Regions from separate parts of the Streptomyces sp. CY-1 genome, predicted to be linked through region 2. Evidence: riboswitches for the same ligand, from Rfam matches in the RefSeq annotation. Region 2 holds a riboswitch; the other holds the start of a gene.
What was found. A riboswitch is a leader RNA that binds a small molecule or an ion and turns the genes downstream of it on or off. The one in region 2 is predicted to bind thiamine pyrophosphate.
Positions count from the first base shown of each region.

Region 1: another riboswitch for thiamine pyrophosphate. It lies ahead of thiO (glycine oxidase ThiO); the one in region 2 lies ahead of ACK1X7_RS33775 (thiamine ABC transporter substrate-binding protein).

Region 1 is NZ_CP178393.1:3,351,746-3,359,571, reverse strand. Features, by position in the region: gene ACK1X7_RS14490 (thiazole synthase) at 1-631, opposite strand, end outside; gene thiS (sulfur carrier protein ThiS) at 640-840, opposite strand; gene thiO (glycine oxidase ThiO) at 837-2,024, opposite strand; TPP riboswitch at 2,082-2,195, opposite strand; gene ACK1X7_RS14475 (NAD(P)/FAD-dependent oxidoreductase) at 2,825-4,006, shown strand; gene ACK1X7_RS14470 (Rv2175c family DNA-binding protein) at 4,109-4,474, shown strand; gene thiE (thiamine phosphate synthase) at 4,744-5,397, shown strand; gene metF (methylenetetrahydrofolate reductase [NAD(P)H]) at 5,619-6,536, shown strand; gene ACK1X7_RS14455 (hypothetical protein) at 6,583-7,596, shown strand; gene ACK1X7_RS14450 (phytoene desaturase family protein) at 7,726-7,826, opposite strand, start outside.
Region 2 is NZ_CP178393.1:7,821,714-7,829,539, reverse strand. Features, by position in the region: gene ACK1X7_RS33780 (ABC transporter permease) at 1-814, opposite strand, end outside; gene ACK1X7_RS33775 (thiamine ABC transporter substrate-binding protein) at 910-1,983, opposite strand; TPP riboswitch at 1,979-2,083, opposite strand; gene rlmN (23S rRNA (adenine(2503)-C(2))-methyltransferase RlmN) at 2,157-3,263, opposite strand; gene ACK1X7_RS33765 (phosphatidate cytidylyltransferase) at 3,335-4,513, opposite strand; gene frr (ribosome recycling factor) at 4,513-5,070, opposite strand; gene pyrH (UMP kinase) at 5,175-5,957, opposite strand; gene tsf (translation elongation factor Ts) at 6,112-6,948, opposite strand; gene rpsB (30S ribosomal protein S2) at 7,059-7,826, opposite strand, start outside.

The sequences.
Region 1 (7,826 bases), 4.5 Mb from region 2:
GCACGGTGGCGCGCTCGGTGATGAGCTGGAAGTTGTGCGGATTGCGGATGCCGAGACCGGAGCCGATCGGGGAGCCGAGCGGCATGATCGCGGCGCAGCCGACGTCCTCCAGCTTCCGGGCCAGGATCGGGTCGTCATTGGTGTACGGGAGGACCGTGAACCCGTCGTCGACCAGTGCCTCGGCGGCGTCCAGCAGCTCGATCGGATCGGGGAGCAGGGTGCGCTCGTCGGCGACCACCTCCAGCTTGACCCAGTCCGTGCCCAGGGCCTCCCGGGCGAGGCGGGCGGTGAGCACGGCCTCACCCGCGGTGAAACACCCGGCGGTGTTGGGGAGCGGGCGGATGCCGTGCCGGTTGAGGACGGAGAGCACCGACCCCTGCACCGTGGGGTCGAGCCGCCGCATCGCGACGGTCGTCAGCTCGGTGCCGGAGGCCAGCAGCGAGCGTTCCAGGATCTCCAGGCTGGGAGCGCCGCCGGTGCCCATGATCAGGCGGGAGCCGAAGTCGGTTCCGGCGATGGTGAGCGGGTCGGGGGTGGCGAGGGGCGCGCGGCCCGGGGCGTTCGGGGCAGTGGTGACGGGTGTGGCGGCCGTGGTGTTCGTGGCGGCCGCAGCGGCCGTGGTGGGAGCCATGGGTGGGATCAGCCTCCTTGGACCGCGGTGAGGACCTCGACGCGATCACCGTCGCCGAGCGGGGTCGCGGGCCATTGGGTGCGTGGGACGACCGTCTCGTTGACGGCGGCGGCGACGCCCGAGGGCGCCTGGGTGAGGGTCGCGACAAGCCGGTCGAGGGTGGTCCCGTCCGGGACCTCGCGGGGCTCGCCGTTGACGGAGACGGTCATGGGTGCTGCTCCTGTGCTGGGGTGAGTGTGGCTGCGGGGGCCGCGAAGCGCAGCGGGGTGAACGGCCGGGCCACCGGCGGGAGTTCTCCGCTCGTCAGCGCCTCGGTCATGACATCGCCGGTGATCGGGGTGAGCAGGACGCCGTTGCGGTGGTGGCCGGTGGCCAGCAGCAGCCCCGGAAGCGCGGTCGGGCCGAGCATCGGGGCGTTGTCGGGGGAGCCGGGGCGCAGCCCGGCGCAGGTCTCCACCAGCGGCAGTTCGGTGATGCCGGGCACCACCTCATGGGCGTCCCGCAGCAGTTCGTACACCCCGCCCGCGGTGACCGTGGTGTCCCAGCCCAGCTCCTCGCTGGTCGCGCCGATGACCAGTTCGCCGTTCTCGCGCGGCACCAGGTAGACCGGCCCGCCGCGCACCACGGCCCGTACGGTCCGGGAGAGGAACGGCGCGTACCGCTCGGGCACCGACAGCCGCAGCACCTGCCCCTTGACGGGGCGTACGGGCGGCAGCACGTCGTCCGGGACGCCCGCGAGCCGTCCGCTGAGGCTGCCTGCGGCCAGTACGGTCCGCTCGGCGGCCAGGCGCGTGCCCCCGGTCAGCTCGATCCCGATGGCGCGGTCGCCGTCCACCAACAGCCGCTCCGCGCGGGCGCGGTGAAAGGCGACCCCGGCCCGCTCGCACGCGGTGAGCAGCGCCGCCGTCAGCCGCCGCGGGTCCACCTGGTCGTCGCCGGAGACCCGCAGCCCGCCGTGCACGCCCGGCGCGAGCATCGGTTCCAGACGGCGGCATTCACGCCCCGTCAGCCACTCGGACTCCAGCCCGAGCCCCTGCTGGAACGTATGCAGCTCGCGCAGATGGGCACGGTCGTCGGCGTCGAACGCCACGGCGAGCGTGCCGCACACGCGGTGCCCCACGTCCTGGCCGCTCGCCTCCTCCAGCTCGGCCACGAAGTCCGGATAGCGGCGCGCGGAGGCCAAGTTGAGCCCGAGGAGGGTCTGCTCACCGTAATGAAGCTCGGTGACCGCGGCCAGCATCCCCGCCGCCACCCAGGCGGCTCCGCCGCCGGGCGCGGGGTCGGCGAGGACGGTACGCAGCCCCCGCTGGGCCGCCCGCCAGGCCGTGACCAGGCCGATGATGCCGCCCCCGATGACGAGGACGTCGTAGCGCCCGTCGGGCGGCCCGCCCACGGATGGTCGGCCGCCAAGCCCAGAGGTGTGTGGTCCGTCGTAGTGACCTGGTGCGTGCGTGGACACGCTGCCCCTCCCTTCGCCGGCATGACCCGGATCAGGTTCGTACGGTCGGAGGCCGTCTCAGCCTCCCTCTCAGCCCGGTCCGCCCGGGCTCCCGCGAGTGCTCTGCCCCGCCACCCTAGTACGCCCCCGAATCCCCCGAAACCCCGACCACCCGCCATGCAACAGGGCCCCACCGGGTCCCGACCCAACCCCTCCGACGCCTTTACGCAGCCGCTCCGACGCCTCAACTCAGCCCTGACGTTTCCGTAACCCGCCCCCTCCGACACCCCGCCCGAGCCCCTCCGGCGTCCCACCCACCCCCTCCGGCGCGGGCCGTCAATCCAGCCCCTCCGGCGTTTGAGGAGCGGGGTCCGGGGCGGAGCCCCGGCGGGGGCCGAGGGGGCGGAGCCCCTTCGTTTCGGGAAGGGGCGGGGTGGGGGACCACCGCCGAAGGCGCCCACAAGCCCGCACCCGCCATCCGGCCCCCGCCCCAGCCCCCCGCCCCAGCTCTCGCCAGAACCCCCAGAGCGGGGCCGGGCCCGAGAGGGCCGAGCCACACCCCGCCGAAAGCCAAGCCACCCCCCACCAGAAGCCAACCACCCCCACGCCCCACCCCTCTGTGCCCGAGATCTCCCCTCGTCCTCTCCGGTCCGCCCCACCAGCCGCAATACAGTGATCGTGTGAGCGATGAGACGACGACGAAGCCGTCCTCGAGCGGCGGCGGCGAACAGCGGGTGGTGATCGTCGGAGCGGGCATGGCGGGGGTGCAGACCGCCGTCGCGCTACGCGAACAGGGCTGGACGGGGGAGATCGTCCTGCTGGGCGCGGAGCCCCACCAGCCCTACGACCGGCCGCCGCTGTCCAAGGCCGTGCTGCTCGGCAAGGCCGAGGGCTCGACGCTCGACGTGGACTTCGCCGGGCTCGGCATCACGCTGCGGCTGGGCGTCCAGGTCACCGGGCTCCGCACGGACAAGCGGCTGGTCGAGACCGCGACCGGACAGCTCCCGTACGACGTCCTGGTGATCGCCACCGGCGCCGAGCCGATCCCGCTGCCGGGCAGCGAGGGCGTACCTGGCGTCCATCTGCTGCGCACCCTGGACGACGCGGTGCGGCTGCGCCCGGTGCTCGCCCGGCAGCGCGAGATCGCGGTCGTCGGGGCGGGCTGGATCGGCGCGGAGTTCGCCACGGCGGCGCGCGAGGCGGGCTGCGCCGTGACCGTCGTCGAGGCCGCGGACCGGCCGCTGGCGGGCGCCCTCCCGGCCGAGGTCGCGGCCCCCATGGCGGCCTGGTACGAGGACTCCGGCGCCCGGCTGGTGACCGGCGCCCGAGTGGCCTCCGTGGACGAGAGCGGGCTGGTGCTCGGCGACGGCACCCGGCTGCGGGCGGGCGCGGTGGTCGTCGGGATCGGGGCCCGGCCGGCCACGGACTGGCTGGCGGGCTCGGGCGTGGAGCTGGCCGAGGACCGCTCGGTCGCCGCCGACAACCGGCTGCGCAGCTCGGCGCCGGATGTCTACGCGGTCGGCGACTGTGCCTCCTTCCCGTCCGCCCGCTACGGCACCCGGCTGCTGGTGCACCACTGGGACAACGCGCTCCAGGGGCCGCGCACCGTCGCCGCCAATGTGGTGGGGAGCCGGACGGCGGCCCACTTCCCCGGCGTGGTCTACGACCCGGTGCCGTATTTCTGGTCCGAGCAGTTCGGGCGCTTCGTGCAGTACGCCGGGCACCATTCGGAGGCCGACGAACTGGTCTGGCGCGGCGATCCGGCCGGTGCCGCCTGGTCGGTGTGCTGGCTGCGCGAGGGCGCCCTGGTCGCCCTGCTGGCCGTCGGCCGTCCGCGCGATCTGGCCCAGGGGCGCAAGCTGATCGAGCGCGGCGCCCGGCTGGACCGGACGCGGGCCGAGGACCCGTCGGTGCCGCTGAAGTCGGCCGTGTGCTGACCGGCCGGTCGGCCGCTGGGCGGGACGTCCGGGACGGGCCGGGCGGCCCGCGCGGCGGGCGCCCGGCTACCCACTGTCAGTCCCAGATGGCAGGCTTGTTCCGTGACCGAGATTGACGCAAAGATCGATGCTCTCGTCCCCGCCTGGCTCACCCTCCCCGACGTCGCCGAACGACTCGGGGTCGAGGTGACGCGCGTCCGGCAGTTGGTCAAGGAGGGCCAGCTAATCGCGGTGCGCCGTGGGGAGAACAGGGTGCTTCAGGTGCCCGAGGAGTTCATCGCCGACGGAAAGGTCGTCAAGGGCCTCGTGGGGACCTTGACGCTGTTGAAGGACGACGGCTTCAGTGACGAAGAGATGCTGGAGTGGCTCTTCACCCCCGACCCGAGCCTGCCCGGCACCCCGGCACGGGCCCTGGGCGAGAATCGCGGTACGGAAGTGAAGCGGCGCGCGCAGGCGCTCGCCGTCTGACGCCGCTTCCGTCCAGCCTTCCGCCGCCTGCCGTACGGGGCTCGTACAGAGTCCGTACGGGGCGTGCCCAGGGCTGGTCGCTCTCGCGTTTCCGCCGCCGTTGTCGCATCTAACCGCATGCAACCGCACGCAACCGCATGTAGCTGCAACCGCATGTAGCCGCACGCAACCGCATGTAGCCGCACGTCATCGCATGTTGTCGCACACGGCGTACGGGCCGGGCTCCACGCACGGCCCGTACGCCGCCGACCCTCCGGGGGTACCGAACCATGTCCACCACCGCCACCACGCATGAGCAACTGGCCGACGCCCGCCTCTATCTGTGCACCGACGCACGGAAGCGCCAGGGCGACCTGCCGGAGTTCCTGGACGCCGTCCTGGCGGCGGGGGTGGACATCGTCCAGTTGCGGGACAAGGAGATGGAGGCCGCCGAGGAGCTGGAGCAGCTCCAGGTCTTCGCGGACGCCTGCCGCCGCCACGGAAAGCTGCTGGCCGTCAACGACCGGGCCGATGTCGCGCATGCCATCGGCTCGGATGTGCTCCATCTGGGCCAGGGCGATCTGCCGGTGCCCGCGGCGCGCGCGATCCTCGGCGCGGATGTGCTGATCGGGCGCTCCACCCATGCGGAGGCGGAGGTGGACGCGGCGGCCGTCCAGCCCGGTGTGGACTACTTCTGCACCGGCCCCTGCTGGCCCACCCCCACCAAGCCGGGCCGCCCCGCCCCGGGGCTGTCCCTGGTGCGCCACGCCGCCGCGCTGGGCACCGAGCGGCCGTGGTTCGCCATCGGTGGAATCGACGCCTCCAACCTGGATCAGGTCCTGGAGGCCGGCGCCCGCCGCATCGTCGTGGTCCGGGCGATCACGGCCGCCGATGACCCTGCGGGGGCGACGGCGGAGCTGGCCAAGCGGGTGCGCGCGGCCTGACCGCCGACCGGCCCCGGCTTGCCACCCGACTTGTCCCCCGGTTTGTCGCCCGACCTGTCACCCCGTTTGTCACCGGGCTTTCACCCGGTTTTCATCCGGCTCGGCTCGTCCGCCGGTCGAGGGCGCGCCGAGCTGTCCGCACTGCGGACAGAAAGCTGGCAAAACCCCCAAATCTCCGAGGTCGGGTGGGCGTAGCCGAGCCGGGTGGATAGCCTGCACGTATGGCCCTAGGCACCGCTTCCACCAGGACCGATCGCGCCCGGACCGTGCGCGATCTGCTCGCATCGGGCGAGCAGTCGTATTCCTTCGAGTTCTTCGCCCCCAAGACGGCGAAGGGCGAGCAGACGCTGTGGAACGCCATCCGCAAGCTGGAAGCAGTCTCGCCCACCTTCGTCTCCGTGACCTACGGAGCCGGCGGTTCCTCCCGCGAGGGCACCGTGCGCGTCACCGAGCGCATCGCGACGGACACCACGCTCACCCCCGTCGCCCATCTGACCGCCGTCAACCACTCCCGGGCCGAGCTGCGCAACATCATCGGGCAGTACGCCGACGCCGGGATCCGGAACATGCTGGCCCTGCGCGGCGACCCGCCCGGCGACCCCACGGGCGAGTGGATCCGGCACCCCGACGGCCTCGACTACGCCGTCGAGCTGGTCCAGTTGATCAAGGAGTCCGGGGACTTCTGCGTCGGCGTGGCCGCGTTCCCCGAGATGCACCCCCGCTCGACGGACTGGGACACCGACATCCGTCACTTCATCGACAAGTGCCGCGCGGGCGCCGACTTCGCCATCACGCAGATGTTCTTCTACCCCGAGGACTATCTGCGGCTGCGCGACCGGGTCGCGGCAGCGGGCTGTACGACTCCGATCATCCCTGAGATCATGCCCGTCACGAACGTCAAGCAGATCGAGCGGTTCGCTCAGCTCAGCAATGCCGCGTTCCCGCCCGAACTGGCTGAACGGATCCTGGCGGTGAAAGACGACCCGGCGGCTGTACGCTCGATCGGAATCGACTACGCCACAGAGGTGTGTGCGCGGTTGATGGCCGAGGAGATCCCCGGGCTGCACTTCATCACCCTGAACCACTCCCCGGCGACGCTGGAAATCTACGAGAATCTGGGACTGCATCAGCGGTCCTGATCCTGATGACGGCAGCCGACGGGCGGCCGCATTGAGAGGGGCGGGCATGGGCTGGACGGTCCTCTACATCGCATTCGGCGTCGTCGCGCTGTGGCTGCTGGGGGAGGTCCTCCTCCAGTACAAGGCGCGGCTGCGCTGGCGGCTGCTGGCGTTCGTCGGCTTTCTGGGCGTGGTCGTCGGCGTGCTGATGCCGTCGGTTCCGGTGATCGGGGTGGGGGCGATCGCCTTCGCCATAGGCCAGACGTATGTGACGCTCTCCTTCCGGCGCGGCTTCGCCGCGGGCTGGGCGCTGAGCGGCGGGCTGCCCGGGCTGCTCGGCCGCGGGGAGCGCGGCCCCCGGCCGGACGACTCGGACAAGGAGCCGATCCTCGAGGTGTCCGACCTGGAGGCGGTCCCGGCGGCGCAGCCGGAGCCGCCCACGTACCAGCCGCAGCCGCTGCCCGACGACACCGGCGAGTACGGCGTCTACGAGGAGCCGTCGGCCTTCACCCCGGCCGCGGGCGCGTACAGCGGCGAGGCGGCGGGTGGCTACAGCGCGTACGAGACGTACGGCGGCTACGGCTCGCAGCAGGACCACGGCCAGGACCACAGCCAGGGGAACGGCCAGAACTACGGCCAGGACGTCTACGCGGACCAGATGGGCCAGGGTGGGCGCGGCGGGCAGTACGGCTACGGGAACGAGGCGTACGCGGCCTACGGCCAGGACCCCTACGGCGGCGCCCAGCCCCAGCCCCAGGCCCAGTCCTATGAGCAGCAGGCATACGACCAGCAGGCTTACGGCCAGCAGCAGTACGCCGACCAGTACGCGGCCTACGGCCAGCAGGATCCGTACGGCGGGGCCGGGGCCTACGGTGGCGACCACTGGGCGGCCGACGCCTCCTACCCCTCGCCGGACCCGGCGTACGACGTGACGCAGTCCGGCGGGCCCTGGGTGCCGCAGCAGCGCGAAGGCGACGCCGCGCCCCCGGCCGACCAGCAGGGGTACCCGTACCAGCAGCAACAGGGCCAGGCCCAGGGCCAGGGCTACCCCCAGGGCTTCGACGAGCAGTACCGCTACTGAGCCCGGCACCGCCTCGGAGCCCGCTGCCAGGTGAGCCCGCTCCCCGGGGGCGGGCTCACGTGTTTCCCAGGAGCGCTGGGAGCTCTGGGACTTCCGGGAGCCCTGGGAGCCGCTCAACTGGGAGCCGCTCTACTGGGAGCCGCGCCAGTCCTCGCCCTCGACGATCAGCCCGGCCACCAGCGCGCCCGACATCCCGGCGTGGGCGAGCCCACCGCCCGGATGGGCCCAGC
Region 2 (7,826 bases):
GTCCCTTCGGCCGGCGCGCCGTGCGGCCGGGGTCGACGAGCCGCAGGGCACTCTCCCGGCGCCTTACGGTCCACGCGTGCAGGGCCAACACGGCGGCGACCGCGGCGAACTGGACGAGGGTGAGCACCGCGGCCGTGGGCAGGTCGAGCAGTTGCGCGGTCTCGCGGTAGATCGCCACCTCCAGGGTGGCGTAGCGGGGGCCGCCGAGGATCTGGATCACGCCGAAGGAGGTGAAGGTGAAGAGGAACACCATCAGCGCGGCGGCGGCCACGGCGGGGGCCAGCGCGGGCAGCGTCACCCGGCGCCAGGCCGAGAGCCGGCTCGCGCCGAGCACCCGCGCGGCCTCCTCCTGGCGCGGGTCGAGCTGGGCCCACAGCCCGCCGACGGTCCTGACGACGACCGCGTAGTTGAAGAAGACATGGGCCAGGAGGATCGCCCAGACGGAGGTGTCGAGGCGCACCCCCCACAGCTCGTCCAGCAGCCCGCCCCGGCCGAGCAGGGCCAGGAAGGCGGATCCGGCGACAACGGTCGGCAGGACGAACGGCACGGTCACCACGGCCCGCAGCAGCCCCTTGCCGGGGAAGTCGAAGCGGGCGAAGACATAGGCGCCGGGCAGCGCGACCGCGAGCGTGAGGGCGGTCGACGCGACCGCCTGCCAGCAGGTGAACCACAGGACGTCCAGCGTCGCCGGATCGCTCACCACCTCGGCGATCCGGCCGAACCGCCACTGCCCGCCGACGCGCAGCCCCCGGGTGACGATGGCGGCCACGGGATAGGCGAAGAAGACCGCGAAGAAGGCGAGCGGCACCGCCATCAGGGCGAGCCGGAGGGCGAGCGCACGACGGCCGCCGCCGGCTGCCGTGTCGGCCTTACGGTGGCCGTCGGCCGTCTTACGGTTCTCGCGGGGCTCTACAGGACCAGCGAGGACCATGTCTTGACCCACGGCTCACGGTTCTTGGCGATCTTCTGCGGCGCCAGGGTGGCCGAGTCGCCGATCCTGACCCCGTACCGGGTGAACAGCTCCGGCAGCTTGGCGTCCTCGCGCGCCGGGTTGACGTACATGTTCAGCGGGACGTCCTCCTGGAACCGCTTGCTCAGCAGGAAGTCCAGCAGCGCCTTGCCGCCCTTGGTGTTGCCCGCGCCGTTCAGCAGCCCGGCGAACTCCACCTGCCGGAAGCAGGTGCCCGTCGCCACCCCGGTGGGGGCCTCGGCGGGCTTGGTCTTGGCGTCGGCCACCTCGGCGGGCGGGCTGGAGGCGTAGGAGACGACGAGCGGCCGGTCGCCCTTGCCGCCGCCGGCCGAGCCGGAGAAGCGGTCGTAATACGCCTGCTCCCAGCCGTCCACGACCTCGACGCCGTTGGCCCGCAGCTTCTTCCAGTAGCCCTTCCAGCCGTCGTCGCCGTACTTGGCGGCCGTGGCGAGGAGGAAGCCGAGGCCGGGGGACGAGGTGGCCGCGTTCTCGGTGACGAGGAGGTTCTTGTAGGCGGGCTTGGTCAGGTCCTCCAGTGTCCGGGGCGGCGCCAGCTTCTTGTCGGCGAAGTACTTGCGGTCGTAGTTGACGCAGATGTCGCCGAAGTCGACGGGGGTGACGCGGTGCTCGGCCCGGTCGAGCTGAAGGGCCGCCGGGACCTTGTCGAGGCCCTTGGCCGTATAGGGGGTGAACAGGTCGTTGTCGAGCGCCCGGGAGAGCAGGGTGTTGTCGACGCCGAAGAACACATCGCCCTGGGGGTGGCCCTTGGACAGGATCGCCTGGTTGACGGCGGCTCCCGCGTCGCCCCCGGCCTGCACGCGCACCTTGTAGCCGGTCTCCTTGGTGAACTCCTTGAGGACCGCCTTGGAGGCCGCGAACGAGTCGTGGGTGACCAGGATGACCGTCTTGGAGTCCGCGCCGCTCTTGGAATCCTCGCCGCAGCCGACGAGCGCGCCCAACGCCAGTGAGCCGAGGAGGGCGGCTGAGATGGCACGCCGAAGCTGGCTATTCATGGTGATGCTGACTCCCTACGCCGGTATGACCCGGATCAGGTCCGAGGGTCTGCGGCCGTGCCGCACTCTCAGCGCTTTGAGCGCTCCCCTGTCGGAATGTTCATTTGTACGGATGTTCGGTTTTACGACAATCGCATGACGCAACGATGCCCAGGCACCGTATCAGCCGGTCCTCAGCGCTCCGAAGCCGCCAGTTGCCCGCAGGCCCCGTCGATCTCCTGGCCACGGGTGTCCCGGACGGTCACCGGCACCCCGTGGGCCTCCAGGGCCGCCACGAACGCCTTCTCGTCCTCGGGCCGGGACGCCGTCCACTTGGAGCCGGGCGTCGGGTTGAGCGGAATGAGGTTCACATGCACCCGGCGGCCCTTGAGCAGCCGGCCGAGCAGATCGGCGCGCCACGCCTGGTCGTTGATGTCCTTGATCAGCGCGTACTCGATGGAGACCCGGCGGCCGGACTTCTCCGCGTACTCCCACGCGGCGTCCAGGACTTCGCGCACCTTCCAGCGGGTGTTGACCGGCACGAGGGTGTCGCGCAGCTCGTCGTCGGGCGCGTGCAGCGACACCGCGAGTCGGCACTTGAACCCCTCGTCGGCGAACCGCAGCATCGCCGGAACGAGGCCGACGGTCGAGACGGTGATGCCGCGCTGCGAAAGGCCGAGGCCGTCGGGCTCGGGGTCGGTGAGCCGGCGGATGGCGCCGACGACGCGGTTGTAGTTGGCCAGCGGCTCGCCCATGCCCATGAAGACGATGTTGGACAGCCGGGCCGGCCCACCGGGGATCTCACCGTCGCGCAGGGCCCGCATCCCGTCGACGATCTGGTGCACGATCTCGGCGGTGGACAGATTGCGGTCCAGCCCCGCCTGGCCGGTGGCGCAGAACGGGCAGTTCATCCCGCAGCCCGCCTGTGAGCTGATGCACATGGTGACCCGGTCCGGGTAGCGCATCAGTACGGACTCCACGAGCGTGCCGTCGAAGAGCCGCCACAGGGTCTTGCGGGTGGTGTCGTCGTCGCAGCTAATGTGCCGCACCACGCTCATCAGCTCCGGCAGCAGCCCGGCGGCCAGCTTCTCGCGCGCGGCGGCCGGTATGTCGCTCCACTGTGCGGGGTCGTCGACGTAGCGCGCGAAGTAGTGGCGCGAGACCTGACTGGCCCGGAAGGGCTTCTCCCCGAGGGCGGCGACGGCCTCCCGGCGCTCGGCGGGTGTGAGGTCGGCAAGATGCCGCGGGGGCTTCTTGGCCCCGCGCGGCGCGGCGAAGGTGAGTTCTCCGGGCTTAGGCATGGTTCACCCAGTGTCGCAGACGTACGAAGGGCCCCGCGCCATGCCTGGCGCGGGGCCCGTGGGCGGCCTCGTCAGCCGCCGCCCACGAAGATCACCAGCAGCAGCCACGCGACCGGCGCGGTGGGCAGCAGCGAGTCGAGCCGGTCCATGATCCCGCCATGGCCGGGCAGCAGCTTGCCCATGTCCTTGATGCCGAGGTCCCGCTTGATCATGGACTCGCCGAGGTCGCCCAGGGTCGCGCTGACGGCGACGGCGAGGCCGAGCAGCAGGCCCTGCCACCAGACGCCGTCGTCGATGAGGTACTGCATGCACAGCGCGCCCGCGACCATCGCGAAGGTCACCGCGCCCAGCAGTCCCTCGCGCGTCTTGCCGGGGCTGATCCGCGGCGCCAGCGGATGCTTGCCGAAGCGCCAGCCCACCGCGTACGCCCCCGTGTCGCTGACCACGGTCAGCAGCAGGAAGGTGAGGACCCGCCACGGGCCGTCCGCGGTGTCGAGCATGAGCGCCACGAAGGTGGCCAGGAACGGCACGTAGAAGGCGGCGAAGACGCCCGCGGTGACATCCCTGAGGTAGTTGTCGGGCGGCTCGGTCATCCGCCAGACCAGCACCGCGAGCGCCGTGAGCGCCACCGCCACCACCGCGCCCTGGGCACCGCGCACATAGCCGGCGACGATCATGGCGACCCCGCCGACGGCGAGCGGCACCAGCGGGACCCGGATGTCCTTGCGCTCGGTCAGCCGCGAGGTCAGCTCCCAGAGCCCGACCACCACCGCGACCGCCACCACGCCGACGAACACGGGCTTGTAGATGAAGAGCGAGGCCACGATGATCACGCCGAGGCCGATGCCCACCCCTATCGCGGCGCGCAGATTACGGCCCGCGCTCTTCTTCCCCTGCCCGGCACCGGCGCCGTGCGCGCCGCCGTCGGCGGAGGCCGGGTCGGGCGCGGGGTCGGGGGGCGTCGGCGGGCGCCCGGCGGGCGGCCGGGGTCCGGGCTGCGGCTCCCGCTCGTCGCGGAAGAGGGGGCCGCTCAGCCGAGCGGCCCCCCGGTCACGGTCGGCGGCCTCGCCGGAGTCGCCGCCTGCGTGGGGCACGGTGGGCATGGGGCGAGTCTGCGCCGCTTCGCCCACCTCGTGCGCGGGACCCGCCGAAGAAGGCGCCGCCACCCAGCCGTAGCCGGGGGAGGTGCCCTGACCGCCCGGTGCCCGGAATCCGGCGCTTGGTGGGGCCCCCCAGGAAGAGTCGTTCATCAGACCTCGAGCAGCTCGGCTTCCTTGTGCTTGAGCAGCTCATCCACCTGCGCGACATACTTCGCCGTGGTGTCGTCGAGCTCCTTCTCGGCGCGGCGCCCCTCGTCCTCGCCGACCTCGCCGTCCTTGATCAGCTTGTCGATGGACTCCTTGGCCTTGCGCCGGACACTGCGGATCGAGATCTTCGCGTCCTCGCCCTTGGCCTTGGCGACCTTGATGAACTCCTTACGGCGCTGCTCGGTGAGCTCGGGGAACACCACCCGGATGATATTGCCGTCATTGCTCGGGTTGACGCCCAGATCCGAGTCCCGGATCGCCTGCTCGATGTTGCGGAGCGCGGTCTTGTCGAACGGCGTGACCACGGCCATGCGCGGCTCCGGCACCGAGAACGACGCGAGCTGATTGATCGGCGTCAGCGCACCGTAGTAGTCCGCCACGATCTTGTTGAACATCGCCGGGTGCGCACGCCCGGTGCGGATCGCGGCGAAGTCCTCCTTGGCGACCACAACGGCTTTCTCCATCTTCTCCTCGGCCTCGAGGAGGGTCTCTTCGATCACCACTTGCTCCTGGTGTTATCAGTAAGCAGAGCCTCGCCCCTGCGTGCGTCTTCTCCTGCACGGTGTCCGACCGGCAGGCCGTTGTCCATCCCCCGTTCGAGCCGTCAGGCCCGGGAGCCCTGGTCGCTCACCAGCGTGCCGATCTTCTCACCCTTCACCGCGCGCGCGATATTTCCTTCGGCCAGGAGCTCGAAGACGAGGATGGGCAGCTTGTTGTCCCGGCAGAGGGTGATCGCGGTGGCGTCGGCGACCTTCAGGTCCCTGGTGATCACCTCGCCGTACTCCAGGGCGTCGAACTTCACCGCGTCGGGGTTGCGGGCGGGGTCGGAGTCATAGACCCCGTCCACGCCGTTCTTCCCCATGAGCAGGGCCTGGGCGTCGATCTCCAGCGCCCGCTGGGCCGCGGTGGTGTCCGTGGAGAAGTACGGCATGCCCATACCCGCGCCGAAGATGACCACGCGCCCCTTCTCCAGGTGGCGCACCGCACGCAGCGGAATGTACGGCTCCGCGACCTGGCCCATGGTGATGGCGGTCTGGACGCGGGAGTCGATGCCCTCCTTTTCCAGGAAGTCCTGGAGGGCGAGACAGTTCATGACGGTTCCGAGCATGCCCATGTAGTCCGAGCGGGCCCGGTCCATACCGCGCTGCTGTAGCTCCGCACCGCGGAAGAAGTTACCGCCACCGATCACGATGGCGATCTCGGCGCCGTCCCTGACCACGGCGGCGACCTCGCGGGCGATGGCGTGCACGACATCGGGGTCGACACCGAGTCCCCCGCCTCCGGCGAACGCCTCGCCGGACAGCTTCAGCATGAAGCGACCATGCTTGGCCGCACCGTGCGCGTTCTTGTCATCGGCGGCCTGTTTGGCGTCCGCGCCGTGATTCATTGGAGATCTCCTCGTGCACATACGAAGAAGGCCACTGCCGGACGGTCCTGTTACGACCTCTGCGGCAATGGCCTCCTCGTCACATCTGCGGCCGACCGGTTGACGGTTGGCTGACTACGACCCTATCGGGGTCGACGGTCATTCGCTGCTCGGCTCAGACGCCTACGCGGAAACGGGCGAAGCGCTTGAGCGAGACACCGGCCTCGTCCAGGACCTTCTGGACGGACTTCTTGTTGTCCTTGGCGAACGGCTGGTCCACCAGGACGTTCTCCTTGAAGAAGCCGGTGACGCGACCCTCGACGATCTTCGGCAGGGCGCCCTCGGGCTTGCCCTCCTCGCGGGCCGTGGCCTCGGCGACCCGACGCTCGTTCTCGACCGTCTCGGCCGAGATCTCGTCGCGGGTGAGGAACTTCGGGGCGAAGGCGGCGATGTGCTGCGCGACGTCCTTGGCGACCGTGGCGTCTTCCTTGTCCAGCTCGACCAGGACGCCGACCTGCGGCGGCAGGTCCGGGCTGGTGCGGTGCATGTACGCCGCGACGAAACCGCCGGAGAACTGCGCGAAGCGGTCCAGGACGATCTTCTCGCCGAGGGTCGCGTTGGCCTCGTCGACGAACGCCTGGACGGTCTTGCCCGCCTCGATCTCGGAGGAGAGCAGGGCGTCCAGGTCGGCCGGGGAGGTCTTGGCGACGTGGGCGGCGATGGCGTCGGCGACGGCCACGAACTTGTCGCCCTTGGCGACGAAGTCCGTCTCGCACTTCAGCTCGACCAGCACGCCGGAGGTCTTGTCGTCCGCGATGAGGGAGACGACAGCGCCGTTCTCGGCGTTGCGGCTCTCCCGCTTGGCCACACCCTTCTGGCCCTTGACGCGCAGGATCTCGACGGCCTTGTCGACGTTGCCCTCGGCCTCGTCCAGCGCCTTCTTGCAGTCCATCATGCCGGCGCCGGTCAGCTCACGGAGCTTCTTGACGTCAGCGGCGGTGAAGTTCGCCATGATCTGTAAATCTCTTCTCGAAAGTCGAAAGCTCTACGGGTGAACGGCGGGGGCGGCGCCATCGGCACCGTCCCCCGCCGTCATACACCGTCTGAGTGACGTCTGAGTGGTCAGCCCTGCTCGGTGCCCGCGGCGGGGGCCTCGGCAGGAGTGGCGTCCTCGGCGGGCTTGGCGTCCTCAGCGGGCTTGTCCGCGGCGGCCTCGGCGGGCTTGTCCGCAGCGTCCTCGGCAGGCTTGGCGTCCTCGGCGGGCTTCGCCTCGGCGTCGTCGGCCTTCTTCTCACCCTCGAGCAGGTCGCGCTCCCACTCGGCGAGCGGCTCGCCCGCGGCCTTGTCGGCCTTCTCGTCACCGGTGGCGACGCCGGAACGGGCGATGAGGCCCTCGGCGACGGCGTCGGCGATCACCCGGGTGAGCAGGGTGACGGAGCGGATCGCGTCGTCATTGCCCGGGATCTTGTAGTCGACCTCGTCCGGGTCGCAGTTGGTGTCGAGGATCGCGACGACCGGGATCCGGAGCTTGCGCGCCTCACCGACGGCGATGTGCTCCTTCTTGGTGTCGACGATCCAGACGGCGCTCGGCACCTTCTGCATCTCGCGGATACCGCCGAGGGTCTTCTCCAGCTTCGCCTTCTCGCGGGAGAGGACCAGGAGCTCCTTCTTGGTGAGGCCGGAGGCGGCCACATCCTCGAAGTCGATCTGCTCGAGCTCCTTCAGGCGCTGAAGGCGCTTGTAGACGGTCGAGAAGTTGGTGAGCATGCCGCCCAGCCAGCGCTGGTTGACGTAGGGCATGCCGACGCGGGTCGCCTGCTCGGCGATGGCCTCCTGCGCCTGCTTCTTCGTGCCGACGAACATGATGGAGCCGCCGTGGGCGACGGTCTC